DNA from 2 places in the Streptomyces sp. NBC_00691 genome. Region 2 is predicted to be linked to the other one. Evidence: predicted binding sites of a transcription regulator. Region 2 holds the regulator's gene; the other holds the start of a gene.
The links. Region 2 encodes HrcA, which represses chaperone genes, less so after heat shock. Its sites were predicted from a motif close to TTNGCACTCNGNNNNNCNGAGTGCNAA; they were not measured.

Region 1 (7,641 bases), 2.1 Mb from region 2:
ACGTGGCCATGCGGAACTCGCAGCTTCCCGAGACCGACCGGATCTTCCGGGAGATGGTCGCGCTCTGTGACGAGATGCCGACCTTCACCGATCTGGACGTGGTCCGGGACGAGGCGATGTACAAGGCCAACGCCCGGCGGCTGCTGGAGATGATCGCCACCGAGCCGGAGCTCGCGCTCCTCGACGAGGTGCTGGCCGAGGGGTACCACGACCATGATCCGGCCAATGAACAGGACGTCATGGGCATGGACGCGGTCCGGCGCGAGGTGGAGATGTGGCGGTCCGGCTTCGACTTCGCCTTCACCGTCGACGACCAGATCGCCGAGGGCGACCGGGTCTGCACCCGCTGGACCTGGAACGGCACCCATTCCGGCGACTTCATGGGGCTCCAGCCGTCCGGCATCGCCGTGACGATGACGGGGGCGGTCATCCACCGCTTCCGGGACGACGGGAAGATCGTCGAGGGGTGGTGGCAGTACGACCTCCTCGGGCTGATGGCACAGCTGGGCGCCGTGGAAGGCTAGCGGGAGACACTGAGGCCCGGTGCCCCCGCGACGGGGGCACCGGGCCTCGGTGGATCAGCTACGAGCTAGGACACGCCTCAGTGGGAGTGGCCGTGACCGTGGCCGTGGCCCGCGTCCGCCGGCTCCTCTTCCTTCTTCTCCACCACGAGGGTCTCGGTGGTGAGGAGGAGGGAGGCGATCGAGGCGGCGTTCTCCAGCGCGGAGCGCGTCACCTTCACCGGGTCGATGACGCCGGCCTTGACCAGGTCGCCGTACTCGCCGGTCGCGGCGTTGAAGCCCTGGCCCTTGTCGAGCTCCGCCACCTTCGAGGTGATGACGTAGCCCTCGAGGCCGGCGTTCTCGGCGATCCAGCGCAGCGGCTCGACGGCGGCGCGGCGGACGACCGCGACACCCGTGGCCTCGTCGCCGGTCTTGTCGAGGTTGCCCTCGAGGACCTTGACGGCGTGGACGAGCGCGGAGCCACCGCCGGAGACGATGCCCTCCTCGACCGCGGCGCGGGTCGCCGAGATGGCGTCCTCGAGACGGTGCTTCTTCTCCTTCAGCTCCACCTCGGTGGCGGCGCCGACCTTGATCACGCACACGCCGCCGGCCAGCTTCGCGAGGCGCTCCTGGAGCTTCTCGCGGTCCCAGTCGGAGTCCGTGGACTCGATCTCGGCCTTGATCTGGTTGACGCGGCCCTGCACCTCGGACGAGTCGCCGCCACCGTCGACGATCGTGGTGTCGTCCTTGGTGATGGTGACGCGGCGGGCGGTGCCGAGCACGTCCAGGCCGGCCTGGTCGAGCTTGAGGCCGACCTCCTCGGCGATGACGGTCGCACCGGTGAGGGTGGCGATGTCGCCGAGCATGGCCTTGCGGCGGTCACCGAAGCCGGGGGCCTTGACGGCCACGGCGTTGAAGGTGCCACGGATCTTGTTCACGACCAGGGTCGACAGGGCCTCGCCCTCGACGTCCTCGGCGATGATCAGGAGCGGCTTGCCGGCGCCGGCCTGGATGACCTTCTCCAGGATGGGCAGCAGGTCCTGGATCGACGAGATCTTGCCCTGGTTGATCAGGATGTACGGGTCGTCGAGGACGGCCTCCATACGCTCCTGGTCGGTCACCATGTACGGGGACAGGTAGCCCTTGTCGAAGGCCATGCCCTCGGTGAAGTCGAGCTCCAGGCCGAAGGTGTTGGACTCCTCGACGGTGATGACACCGTCCTTGCCGACCTTGTCCATCGCCTCGGCGATGAGCTCGCCGACCTGCTGGTCCTGCGCGGAGAGCGCGGCGACGGCGGCGATGTCGGACTTGTCCTCGATCGGGCGCGCGGTGGCGAGCAGCTCGTCGGAGACGGCCTTGACGGCGGCGTCGATGCCCTTCTTCAGGGCGGCCGGGGAGGCACCCGCGGCGACGTTGCGCAGACCCTCGCGGACCAGGGCCTGGGCGAGCACGGTGGCGGTGGTGGTGCCGTCACCCGCGATGTCGTTGGTCTTGGTCGCCACCTCCTTCACCAGCTGGGCGCCGAGGTTCTCGTACGGGTCCTCGATCTCGACCTCGCGGGCGATCGTGACACCGTCGTTGGTGATGGTGGGGGCGCCGAACTTCTTGTCGATGACGACGTTGCGGCCCTTGGGGCCGATCGTCACCTTCACCGTGTCGGCAAGCTTGTTGACGCCGCGCTCAAGGGCGCGACGGGCGTCCTCGTCGAACTTCAGGATCTTCGCCATGGGAGCGGTTCAGCCCTCTCGGAATCGGGGTGGAACGAACCGCGCCCCGGGGCGCCTGGAAGGGGCCTCGGGGCGCAGCTCTGAGCATCTGCTGGGTGCTCGGTACTTCAGGTACTTCGGTACGTCGGTGAATTACTTCTCGACGATCGCGAGCACGTCGCGAGCCGAGAGGACGAGGTACTCCTCGCCGTTGTACTTCACCTCGGTGCCGCCGTACTTGCTGTACAGCACGATGTCGCCGGTCTTGACGTCGAGCGGCAGACGCTCGCCGTTCTCGAAGCGACCCGGGCCCACGGCCAGGACGACGCCCTCCTGGGGCTTCTCCTTGGCGGTGTCCGGGATGACCAGGCCAGAGGCGGTGGTCTGCTCGGCGTCGAGCGGCTGGACCACAATGCGGTCCTCGAGCGGCTTGATGGCAACCTTGGAGCTGGTGGTCGTCACGATCCGACCTCCCCCTTCGGAGATCTCGGGGTTAACTGTCTGAGGTGGCGACCAGGTGGATCCGTCGTCGCGGGTGCCGGACCTGCCCGTCGCTCTGTTGGCACTCTCCAGTGGTGAGTGCCAGAGCCGAGACTATGACCGCGATTAGCACTCGGTCAAGCGGAGTGCCAATTCCTCACTCGTGGCGGTGCCGTCGCGACGAGTTCGGGCCTCACCGGGCCGGGACGCCCGGCGCCGGCGACAGCTCCGTCGAGGCGCGGTCGGACCGGGGCGCCGGCTTCGTGTCGTGGGGGCCGACGCGTTCCGCCGCCTTCCGGCCGAGCCGCTCGATCGAGTCCACGGTCGAGGCGCAGCCGGTGAGTCCCAGCACGAGTACGGCTGCCAGGAGGGGCAGCATCCGCCGTCCGCTCGCGCCCCGCGTCCGGCGTCCGCCGGTCCGTGGTCCCGGCCGTCCGCTCACCCGTGGTTCCCGCCGCCCGCTCACACGTAGTCCTCGAGCTTGGCGACCGCGTATCCCTTGGCCGTGATCACGTTCATCACCCGGCGGACCATGTCGGCCATGGAGCCCTTCCAGTCCTCCTTGCCCCGGAAGTGGGTGAGGACGATGTCGCCGGGGTGCAGGTCCCGGTCCCACTCGCGCCACTCCATGTGGTCGGGGAAGGCCTCGGACGCCCAGAGCGGGACGGCCTTGACGCCGCAGGACCGGGCGGCGCGCAGGGTGTCCTCGTTGTAGTTGCCGTACGGCGGGCGGAACAGCGGGGGCCGCTTGCCGAATCGTTTCTCGATGACGTCCTGCATGCCGCAGATCTCGCGCTTCTGCTGCTGGTACGAGAGTCCGGGCAGGTAGCGGTGGTTGAGGGTGTGGTTGTGCAGGGACACCCCCTCCTTCTGCATCCGGGCGAAGTAGCCGTAGTCGTCCTTGACGACGTAGTCGCTGAGGAAGGCGCTGTAGGGGATCCGCAGCTCCTTCATCATCCGCAGCAGTTCGGGGTCCTTCTCCGCGCCGTCGTCGATCGTCAGGAAGACGATCTTCTGCTTGGTCGGGACGGTGGTGAAGACGGGCGGCAGCCCTTCGCCGTCGGTCTCGAAGCCCTTGCGGGTGGTGATCTCCGGCTTGGCCACGGGCGGGGCCGGGGCTTCGAGCGGGGGTTTGGCGAGGCCCCACTTCCTGGCCGCGAGCACCCGGGCGGCGCGCCGCTCGCGGACCTTCTCGACGTACGCGCTGAGCGCACCGGCCGCACCCTGCTCCCGGGCCCGCGCCTGCTGCCCGGCGGCGGGGCCGGGTGTGCCGCGGTCCGGCTGGGCGCTCTCGGAGCAGCCGGTGGCGGCGGAGGCGAGGGCGGCGACGACGAGCACCGCCCCGAGCGCCCGAGCGGAAGCGTGCACACCTTTTGCCATCGTTTATTCCTTTTGTCGTACGAGTCGTATGGCGCCGCATCCTGTCAGCGCGGACGCCACTTCCCGGGTACGACACCGCCGTAGGCGCCCTCGGTCCCCCGGCCGGCCCACAGCGTCACAGGGCCCACAATGGGACGGGTGACCGACCTCGCCTCCTTCGCCCCGCTGCTCGCCCCCGAGGGGCAGACGCTCCTCGCGGCCCTGCGCGACCACGACCCCGCCCAGGAGCTGGCGGCCGTCTCCCGGCTGCGCCGTGACCACCCCGCCGAGCTGGTCACGGCGGCTGTCGGACAGGCCCGGCTGCGGCAGCGGGCGGTGGCGAAGTTCGGCGCGGAGGACGCGTACCGGATGTACTTCACGCCGAACGGCGTCGAGCAGTCGACCCGCGCCTCGGTCGGTTCGTACCGGGCCGGCCGGATGAAGGCGCTCGGGATCCGGAGCGTCGCGGACCTCTGCTCCGGGATCGGCGGCGACGCGATCGCGCTGGCGCGCGCCGGGATCTCGGTGCTCGCCGTGGACCGCGACCCGCTCACCGCGGAGGTCGCCCGCGCCAACGCCGAGGCACTCAGCCTCGCGGAGCTCATCGAGGTGCGGTGCGCGGACGTCACCGAGATCGACACCGCCCCGTTCGACGCCGTCTTCGTCGACCCGGCGCGACGCGGCGGCCGGGGCCGGATCTTCGATCCCGAGTCCTACTCCCCGCCGCTGTCCTGGGCGGTCGAGGCGGCCCGCAGGGCCCCGCACGCGGCGCTCAAGGTGGCCCCGGGGATCCCGCACGAGGCGGTCCCCGCGGAGGCCGAGGCCGAGTGGATCTCGGACGGCGGGGACGTCAAGGAGGCCGTCCTCTGGTTCGGCACGGAACCGGGCGCCCGCCGCGCCACCCTGCTCCCCTCGGGCGCCGGGCTCACCGGCCGCGGCCTCCCCGATCCGGCGGTCCGCCCCGTCGGCCGCTACCTCTACGAGCCGGACGGCGCGGTCATCCGCGCGCACCTCGTCGCCGAGGTGGCGGAGGAGCTGGCCGGCGGCCTGATCGACGAGACGATCGCCTACATCACGGCGGACGCGCTGGTCCCGACGCCGTATGCCGCCGCGTACGAGATCACCGACGAACTGCCCTTCAACCTCAAGAAGCTGAAGGCCCTGCTGAGGGAGCGCGAGGTCGGCACCCTGACGGTGAAGAAGCGCGGCTCGGCGGTCGAGCCCGAGGAGATCCGCCGCAGGGTGAAGCCGAAGGGCCCGAACGCGGCGACGGTCCTGCTCACGCGCGTCGCGGGAGCACCGACGATGCTGATCGGCCGCCCGGCGGGCGGCGGCCGCTGACCCCGGGGCCTGCCCGCGCATGGGCCCGGACCCGCGGGCCGGCGGCCCCTCTCAGGACGCCTCCGCCGGTCCGCGGCCCGTCAGCCGCACCGCGAAGCGGTAGTGGCCGACGGCCTTCACCAGGCCCGTCAGGCCGGTGACCCAGAAGATCATGGCGACGCCCATGCCGTAGGCGACCAGGCCGTAGCCGTCGTCGCGGCTGACGCCCGCCGGGACCGCGAAGCCCATCCAGAGCCCGAACCCGGACATCGCGAAGGACAGCAGCAGCCAGGAGGCGCTGAGGACGGGGGCGCGCAGCCGGGCGTCCGTCGGACCGTGCCGGTCCAGGACCGCCCACTGGGCAAGGCGCTCGCGGACCGTACGGTCGAGCCGCAGGCCTCGGACCGTCAGCCACACGGCCGGGACGAGGACGCCGATGCCGAGAAGCGACGTGACGAGCCCGGTCATCACCATCAGCGGGTCCAGGACGGGCTGTCCGATCGCGATGAGCAGCACGCCGACCAGGCCCCAGCCCAGCTGGAGCAGGAGGAACCAGAGCAGGAACATGGCGAGCCGCCCGCCCCCGAGCAGCCGCCTGCCGAGCTCGTCCAACGCGCGCGCCCGGTCGGCGAGCCGCGCCTCCCGGTCGGGCCAGCTCCGGATCTCGGCGGGCGGGGGCGGCGGGGGCAAGGGGTTGCGCGGGGACATGCCAAGCACCCTAAGGGGGCGTCACGGCCCGTCCAACTCCCGCGCCTTCCCCCGCAGCAGCCCCCGTTCGCTCTCGTTGCGGGTGAGGCCCGCCGCCCGCTCGAACTCAGCCCGCGCCTCCTCCGTGCGTCCGAGCCGGGCCAGCAGGTCGCCGCGGACGCTCGGCAGCAGGTGGTAGCGGGCCAGACCGGGTTCGGCGGCGAGGGCGTCGACGATCGGGAGGGCCGCCGCGGCGCCCTCGGCCATGGACACGGCGACCGCGCGGTTCAGCTCGACGACCGGCGAGGGGGCCAGGACGCCCAGCTTCCCGTACAGCGCGGCGATCGTCGTCCAGTCCGTCTCCTCGTAGGAGGCGGCCCGCGCGTGAAGGGCGGCGATCGCGGCCTGGAGGGCGTACGGACCGTACGAGCGTCCGTCCCCGGCGCGTTCGAGCGCGGCGTACCCGCGCCGGATGAGGAGCCGGTTCCAGCGCCGCCGGTCCTGCGCGGCGAGCAGCACCGGCCGCCCGTCGGGCCCGGTCCTGGCCGCCGTCCGGGAGGCCTGCAGCTCCAGCAGGGCGACGAGCCCCTGCGCCTCGCCCTCCCGCGGGACGAGCGCGGCGAGGACCCGGGCGAGCCGCAGCGCGTCCTCGCAGAGGCCCGGCCGCAGCAGGTCGTCGCCGGCGGTCGCCGCGTACCCCTCGTTGAAGATCAGGTAGACGACCTCGAGGACGGAACCGAGCCGGGCCGCCCGGTCCGCCCCGTAGGGCACCTCGAACTCCACGCCCGCCTTCGCGAGCGCCCGCTTGGCCCGGGTGATCCGGGCCGCGACGGTCGCCTCCGGCACGAGGAACGCGCGGGCGATCTCGTCCGTCCGGAGCCCGCCGACGAGCCGCAGGGTGAGGGCGGCGCGGGCCTCGGCGGAGAGCACCGGGTGGCAGGCGGTGAAGATCAGCCGCAGCACGTCGTCGTCGATGTCCCCGGGCCCCGGGGGCTCGGGGTCGTACGACTCCTCCGTGAGCGTCCGGCCCACCTCCGCGAGCTTGCGCGCGTAGGTCTCTCGCCGTCGCACCAGATCGACGGCCCGGTGCTTGGCGGCGGCCGTCAGCCAGGCTCCCGGACGCTCCGGGGCGCCTGACCGCGGCCACTGTTCGAGCGCGGCGACGAGCGCGTCCTGGGCGATCTCCTCGGCGATGCCGACGTCGCGGACGATCCGCGCCACCGTGGCGATGATCCGCGCCGACTCCATCCGGAAGACCGTCTCCAGTGTCTCCTCGACCGTCTGTGCCGTCACGTCTCACATGACAGCACAGGAACGGCTCCGGAACGGCTCCGGAACGGCTCAGCCTTCCGGCATCTCCTCGACCTCGCGGACCTCCAGCCCGACCTTCCACTGCGGCGGGTGCACGGCGAGGAACCGCTTCCCCCACTCGACGGCCTCGGCCATGTCCTTGCACTGGAGCATCGCGTAGCCGCCGACGACCTCCTTGGTCTCGGTGAACGGTCCGTCGGTGAACGACAGCTTCCCGTCCGACCAGGTGATCCGGGTGGACTCGGAGGTCGGCCTGAGCCCGGCGGTGTCCACCA
Region 2 (7,641 bases):
GAGGACGTTCTCTCCGGCGCCGGCTTCGAGTGGTACGAGGTCTCCAACTGGGCCACCTCCGAGGCCGGGCGCTGTCTCCACAACGAGCTGTACTGGCGCGGGGCCGACTGGTGGGGCGCGGGCCCCGGCGCCCACAGCCACGTCGGCGGCGTCCGCTGGTGGAACGTGAAGCATCCGGGGGCGTACGCGGCGGCGCTGGCCGGCGGGAAGACCCCGGGCGCCGGCCGGGAGCTGCTGTCCGACGAGGACCGGCGGGTGGAGCGGATCCTCCTGGAGCTGCGGCTCAAGGAGGGCGTCGAACTGTCCCTCCTCAAGCCGGCGGGCCTCGCGTCGGCCGCCAAGGCCCTGACCGACGGGCTCCTCGCCCCGGAGCCCTACGAGACGGGCCGCGCCGTGCTGACCCTGCGGGGCCGACTGCTCGCCGACGCGGTGGTGCGGGACCTGGTGGACTAGGGCCTGTCCGGCAGACGCACACCTAGTACTCCAGCAGGACTTTACTGTCTGACCTGCGGGTTTCGCTGGGCGGCTGGAGTGTAGCGGGACTTCGGTCGTGTGGGGGCGGTCTCAGGGAGACCGCCCCTCGATCGTGCGACAACGCCGCAGGTAATGGCAGCGGCGGGCGACTGCTTGGCGTCGGCGGCGCCAGTTCGACCAGCTCAGCGCGTGATGTAGTCCTCGGTGTCCGCTCAGGTGCGGGGGCCGGGCACGACAAGCTGCCAGGAGTCGCCGAACCTCCGCCACTGTGAGTTCGATGGCCTCGGCTGTCCCATCTGTCCCGCCCCTTTTTCCCGGGGCTGGCATGCCGTGGCGGTCAGGAAGGCGTGGGCGAGCATGGCCAGAGTGATGTGCCGATACCAGCCCACGTAGCGGCGGACTTCGTACTGGTCCAGGCCGCATTCGTTCTTCGCGGCCTGGAAGCACTCCTCGATCGCCCAGCGGGTCCCGGCGACCCGCACCAGTTCCTGGACGGTGACCTGAAGGGGTGCGTAGGCGAGGTAGTAGGCGATCTCGTCGGGCTTGCTGACGCTGCGCCGGGCCAGTGCCCAGCGCATCCGGTGAGGGACCTCGCCCTGATAGTCGAACTCCGCGACGGCCGGCAGCCGCACCGCTGCCCAGTGGTAGACGCGGGGTCCCTTCGCGCCGTCGCCGCACGAGGTCTTCTCCCACGCTTCGTCCGGAGCCTGCGCGAACAGAACCTCGATCCGTGAACAGCCCACACTAAACTGGGACTTGGGGACGGCCAGCACGTAGCCGACACCCGACTGTTCCAGCAGCCGGCGGAATCGGTTGTCCTGACCGTAGGCGGAATCCGCGGTGACCCAGGCGATGGGCAGCGGCGAGGCGAGGGCCCGCAGCACCAGGTGCCGGGCCAGTTCACCCTTGGTGGCGAACTCCCGCTCGTCGGGGACCCTTGCGATGCGGCAGCGTTCCCGGTCCTCGGTCCAGGACTTCGGGAGGTAGAGCTCGCGGTCGACCAGGGCCCTGCCGCGGGTGGTGGCGTAGGCGGCGAAGACGCCGATCTGGCAGTTCTCGGTCCGGCCGGCGGTGCCGGAGTACTGGCGCTGGACCCCGGCGGAGGTGGTGCCCTTCTTGATGAACCCGGTGTCGTCAATGATCAGGACGCCGTCGGCCTCGCCGAGCTTGTCGGCAACGTATTCCTGCAGGTCGTCGCGGATGTCGTCGGGCTCCCACTTCGATCCGGCGAGGAGGTGCTGCAGGCCGTCGGGCGTGCGGTGGCCGGCCTGTTCCGCCAGCTGCCAGCTGTTCTTGCGGGCCACCGGGGCGAGCAGCCCGCGCACATAGTCACGCATCCGGCGGCGGAGCTCGACTCGGCCGAAGCGGTGCCCGATGGTCAGGAAGAGATCGTCCAGTTCGACGTCCCACTGCGCGGCGGCATACTCGGTGATCACCCTCGGAGGCTGCCCCGCTGCTGTCACTATCTGCGGCGTTGTCGCACGATCGAGGGGCGGTCTCCCTGAGACCGCCCCCACACGACCGAAGTCCCGCTACACTCCAGCCGCCCAGCGAAACCCGCAGGTCAGACAGCAAAGTCCTGCTGGAGTACTAGGGCCTGTCGTCAAACTCCCGTCTGCCCCGCGACGCCTGGCACGCACTCTCGCCGCACCGGGCGAAAGCCCGAGTACGTCCAGTACGAGGGCTTCCTCCCGGCACACCGAGAGCACGCACCAGACGCCGCGGGGCCGCCCTCCGGGCGACGACGGGAGTTTGACGACAGGCCCTAGGCGGCCGAGAGCACCCTGCGGGAGGGCAGGGCGATCAGCAGGGCGCCCAGGACGAGCAGGCCGCTCGCCCACAGCGGGCCGAGCGTCCCCGCTCCGGCCCGGAGGGTGACGGCGGCGACGAGCGGTCCGGTGGCGGCTCCGACGTTGAGGGCGGCGGTCGCGTAGGAGCCGGCCATCGTGGGGGCTCCCGCGGCCTCGTAGAGGACCCGCGCGATCAGCGTCCCGCCCAGCGCGAAGGACGCCATGCCCTGCAGGAACACCAGGGTGAGCAGCGCGACCGGCTCCTCGGCCAGCACGGCCAGGGCCGGCCAGCCGACGAGCAGCAGTGGACCGCCGACCGCGACGACCAGGCCCGGACAGCGGTCGGACCACCGCCCCGCGAGAGTGATCCCGGCGAAGGACCCGGCCCCGAAGAGGACGAGGGCGACCGGGACCCACAGCTCGCCCAGCCCGGCCGAACCGGTGACGACGGGCGCCAGGAAGGTGAAGCCCGCGAAGGTCGCCGCGTTCACCAGGGCGCCGAGCAGCATCACCACGAGCAGCCGCGGATGCCTGAGCCGCGCCAGTTCCGCGCGTAGGTCCGGCCCTTCGGCCGAACCCTCCCGCGCGGGACGTGCCGGGACGCCCCGGAGGACGCCGAGGGCCGCGGGCAGGCAGAGAGCGGCGACGGCCCAGAACGTGGCCCGCCAGTCGAGCAGGGTGCCGAGCAGCGATCCCGCGGGGACCCCGGCGACGGTGGCCAGCGTCGTGCCCGACAGCAGAACGGCCAGCGCGCGCCCCTTGCGGTCCGGCGGTACGAGCCGGGTGGCGGTGGTCAGGGCCACGGCGAGGAAGCCGGCGTTCGCGAAGGCCGCGACCAGCCTGGTGGCGAACAGGACGGCGAAACCGTCCGTGACGGCGCCCAGGACGTGGGCCGCCGAGAAGACGAGGACGAAGGCGAGCAGGCTCGCCCGTACCGGCCAGGCGCGGGCGAGCGCGGCCAGGAGCGGCGCACCGACGATCATGCCGACGGCGAAGGCCGAGGTGAGCAGGCCCGCGCTGCCGACCGTGACGCCGAGGTCGGAGGCGATGTCCGGCAGCAGGCCGGCGAGCATGAATTCCGAGGTGCCCATGGCGAAGACCGCCAGGGCGAGAAGGAAGAGCGGGAGGGGCATCGAGTGGCTCCGGGGTGAGGAAGAGACGACAGAGGCATCTCGTCACCGCGGTCGGCACCCACGGGTACCCGCGTGGTCCGCACGACCGGGGCCTGCGGAGCGGACTCAGTGGTCCGCGAGAACTCGGGGGTCCAGGGGGCCGACGGCGTGACCGAAAGCCCCCGACGTGTCCGACTCGGGGCTCGACATGCCGCGCACGCTACCCGACCGCGCCCCGCCCGGGCACCCCTGTCGGCACGGGAGCGAGGGGTGACCCCCGGCGGTCACCGGGGGTCGCCCCTCGCCCGGAAGGGAGCGGTGTGACGGCCTCCTACGGCGCCGTCACGAAGTCGATCAGTTCCTCCACCCGGCCCAGCAGCTCCGGTTCCAGGTCCTTGTACGTCGTCACCTTCGACAGGATGTGCTGCCAGGCCGCGCCCGTGTTCGGCGGCCAGCCCAGGGCCTCGCACACGCCCGTCTTCCAGTCCTGCCCCCTGGGGACCCGCGGCCAGGCCCGGATGCCCACCGAGGCGGGTTTCACCGCCTCCCAGATGTCGATGTACGGGTGGCCGACGACCAGCACGTCCGGTGATGTCACCTGAGCGGCGATCCTCGACTCCTTCGAACCCGGGACCAGGTGGTCCACCAGGACGCCGAGCCGGGCGTCCGGGGCGGGGTCGAACTCCGCGACGATCGCAGGGAGGTCGTCGACGCCCTCCAGGTACTCCACGACCACGCCCTCGATGCGGAGGTCGTCGCCCCAGACCCGCTCCACCAGTTCGGCGTCGTGGCGGCCCTCCACGTAGATCCGGCCCGCGCGGGCCACCCGGGCCCGCGCCCCCGGGACCGCCACCGAGCCCGACGCCGTACGGGTGGGGCGGGCGGGAGCGGCCGACGGGCGGACCAGGGTCACCACCCGGCCCTCCAGGAGGAACCCGCGCGGGTCCAGCGGGAACACACGGTGCTTGCCGAAGCGGTCCTCCAGGGTCACCGTGCCCGCCTCGCAGCGGATCACCGCCCCGCAGAAGCCCGTCGTGACCTCCTCGACGACCAGATCACGGTCGGCCGGAACCTCGGGAACGGGCGCCGAGCGCTTCCAGGGGGGCGTCAAGTCCGGGTTGTAGCTGCGCATTCGGGCGACGTTATGCGACGGAGAAGCGCGTTGCCAGTTCCTCCCGCTGGAGTCGTACGAACGTGGCGTCCACCACCGACCCGTGCCCCGGCACGTACACCGCGTCCTCGCCGCCGAGCCGCAGCAGCCGGTCCAGAGCGTCCGGCCAGCGGGAGGGGATCGCGTCCGGGCCGGCCTGCGGCTCGCCCGACTCCTCGACCAGATCGCCGCAGAAGACGACCTCGCGCTCGCCCGGCACCAGCAGCACCAGGTCGTGGCCCGTGTGGCCGGGGCCGACGTTCGCCAGCAGGACCTGCCGGCCGCCCAGGTCGAGCGTCCACTCGCCGGAGACCACGTGCCGCGGGGCCACCAGGACGTCGACCGCCTCCGTCGCCTCCGTCTCGTCGAGCCCGTGCCGTACGGCGTCCGCGCGCAGCGCCTCCCGGTCCCGCGCCCGGCCGAGGAGCTCGTCCGAGCCCACCGCGCCGAAGACCTCCGCGCCGGAGAACGCCGCCGTGCCGAGAACGTGGTCGAAATGGGGGTGGCTCAGTGCGATGTGCGTCACTCTGCGGCCGCCCGTGAGCTCCGCGATCCGGGTCCGCAGCTCGGCGCCCTCCGCGAGCGAGGAGCCCGTGTCGTACAGCAGCACCGCCCGTTCACCCAGTACCAGTCCGACCGTGGCGTCCCACCCGGGCAGCCGTCGCCGGCCCACCCCGTCCGCGAGCCGCTCCCATCCGTACGCTTCCCAATGCACGTCCATGCGGCGACGCTAGCCGGTGGAGGCGTCGCCACCTTGCCAGGAGCGACGCCCGCCGCCGTACACTGGCCGGGGGGTCGCTGGCACTCGGACAGGGCGAGTGCCAAAAGCGGAGCAACCGGAACGACGACGACAGCTGGAGGTGCGCACGATGCTCAGCGAACGCAGACTCGAGGTCCTGCGCGCCATCGTCCAGGACTACGTCGGGACGGAGGAGCCCGTCGGCTCCAAGGCGCTCACCGAGCGTCACAAGCTCGGAGTCTCGCCCGCCACCGTGCGCAACGACATGGCCGTCCTGGAGGAGGAGGGCTTCATCGCCCAGCCTCACACCAGCGCCGGCCGCATTCCGACCGACAAGGGCTACCGCCTCTTCGTCGACCGGCTCGCCGGCGTCAAGCCGCTGTCGACGCCCGAGCGCCGGGCCATCCACAACTTCCTCGACGGCGCGGTCGACCTGGACGACGTCGTCGGCCGTACGGTCCGGCTGCTCGCCCAGCTGACCCGTCAGGTCGCCGTCGTCCAGTACCCCTCGCTGACCCGCTCGACCGTCCGGCACGTGGAACTGCTCTCGCTGGCCCCGGCCCGCCTGATGCTGGTGCTCATCACGGACACCGGCCGCGTCGAGCAGCGTGTCATCGACTGCCCCGCGCCCTTCGGCGAGTCCTCGCTCGCCGACCTGCGGGCCCGGCTCAACAGCCGGGTCGTCGGCCGCCGGTTCGCCGACGTGCCACAGCTGGTGCAGGACCTCCCCGAGTCCTTCGAGGAGCTTGAGGACCGGGCCACGGTCTCGACCGTGCTCGCGACCCTCCTCGAAACCCTCGTCGAGGAGCACGAGGAGCGGCTGATGATCGGCGGAACCGCCAATCTGACCCGCTTCGGACCCGACTTTCCCCTGATGATCAGGCCCGTCCTCGAGGCTCTGGAGGAGCAGGTCGTGCTCCTCAAGCTGCTCGGCGAGGCCAAGGAATCGGGCATGACCGTACGTATCGGGCACGAGAACGCCCACGAGGGGCTGAGCTCCACGTCCGTCGTCTCGGTCGGCTACGGTTCGGGCGGCGAGGCAGTCGCCAAACTCGGCGTGGTCGGACCGACCCGCATGGACTACCCCGGAACGATGGGAGCGGTACGCGCAGTGGCACGTTACGTCGGACAGATCCTGGCGGAGTCGTAAGTGGCCACGGACTACTACGCCGTACTCGGCGTGCGCCGCGACGCCTCCCAGGACGAGATCAAGAAGGCCTTCCGGAGGCTCGCGCGCGAGCTGCACCCGGATGTGAATCCCGATCCGAAGACGCAGGAACGCTTCAAGGAGATCAACGCCGCCTACGAGGTCCTCTCGGACCCGCAGAAGAAGCAGGTCTACGACCTGGGCGGCGACCCCCTCTCGGCCTCCGGCGGAGGCGGCGCGGGCGGCTTCGGGGCCGGTGGCTTCGGCAACTTCTCCGACATCATGGACGCCTTCTTCGGCACGGCCTCGCAGCGCGGCCCGCGCTCGCGGACCCGCCGCGGCCAGGACGCCATGATCCGTCTGGAGATCGACCTCAACGAGGCGGCCTTCGGCACCACCAAGGACATCCAGGTCGACACGGCGGTCGTGTGTACGACCTGCTCGGGTGAGGGCGCCGCACCCGGCACCTCCGCGCAGACCTGTGACATGTGCCGCGGCCGCGGTGAGGTCTCGCAGGTCACCCGGTCCTTCCTGGGCCAGGTCATGACCTCGCGCCCCTGCCCGCAGTGCCAGGGCTTCGGCACCGTCGTCCCGACCCCGTGCCCCGAGTGCGCGGGCGACGGCCGGGTCCGGTCCCGTCGCACCCTCACGGTCAAGATCCCGGCCGGTGTCGACAACGGCACCCGGATCCAGCTCGCGGGTGAGGGCGAGGTCGGCCCCGGCGGCGGCCCCGCCGGCGACCTCTACGTCGAGATCCACGAGACCCCGCACGAGACCTTCCAGCGGCGCGGCGACGACCTGCACTGCACGGTCACCATCCCGATGACCGCGGGCGCGCTCGGCACGAAGGTGCCGTTGCAGACCCTCGACGGCGTCGAGGAGATCGACATCCGTCCGGGCACCCAGTCCGGCCAGTCGATCCCGCTGCACGGCCGGGGCGTGACCCATCTGCGCGGCAACGGCCGGGGCGACCTGATCGTGCACGTCGAGGTGCAGACCCCGTCGAAGCTCGACGCGGAGCAGGAGCGCCTGCTGCGCGAACTGGCCGTGCTGCGTGGCGAGGAGCGGCCCACGGGGCAGTTCCAGCCGGGGCAGCAGGGACTGTTCTCGCGCCTGAAGGACGCCTTCAACGGGCGGTAGGCAGGATTCCCGTACGGAAGGGGCGACGACCGCGGACCGCGGTCGTCGCCCCTTTCCGTGACCTGACGTACGGATTCGGTCCGGAAGCA

Region 1: a site for HrcA is predicted at 2,816-2,842, ahead of groES (co-chaperone GroES). Genes of this name have one in related genera too.

Annotation. Positions count from the first base shown of each region.
Region 1 covers NZ_CP109007.1:4,857,228-4,864,868, reverse strand. The annotation lists gene OG392_RS22120 (ester cyclase) at 1-524, shown strand, start outside; gene groL (chaperonin GroEL) at 602-2,230, opposite strand; gene groES (co-chaperone GroES) at 2,363-2,671, opposite strand; gene OG392_RS22105 (hypothetical protein) at 2,883-3,068, opposite strand; gene OG392_RS22100 (polysaccharide deacetylase family protein) at 3,152-4,069, opposite strand; gene OG392_RS22095 (class I SAM-dependent methyltransferase) at 4,199-5,389, shown strand; gene OG392_RS22090 (hypothetical protein) at 5,441-6,076, opposite strand; gene OG392_RS22085 (RNA polymerase sigma factor) at 6,098-7,303, opposite strand; gene OG392_RS22080 (YciI family protein) at 7,397-7,641, opposite strand, start outside.
Region 2 covers NZ_CP109007.1:2,777,093-2,784,733, reverse strand. The annotation lists gene hemW (radical SAM family heme chaperone HemW) at 1-453, shown strand, start outside; gene OG392_RS12595 (IS701 family transposase) at 687-1,910, opposite strand; gene OG392_RS12590 (Cmx/CmrA family chloramphenicol efflux MFS transporter) at 2,240-3,397, opposite strand; gene OG392_RS12585 (DUF3097 domain-containing protein) at 3,708-4,508, opposite strand; gene OG392_RS12580 (MBL fold metallo-hydrolase) at 4,519-5,247, opposite strand; gene hrcA (heat-inducible transcriptional repressor HrcA) at 5,396-6,415, shown strand; gene dnaJ (molecular chaperone DnaJ) at 6,416-7,552, shown strand.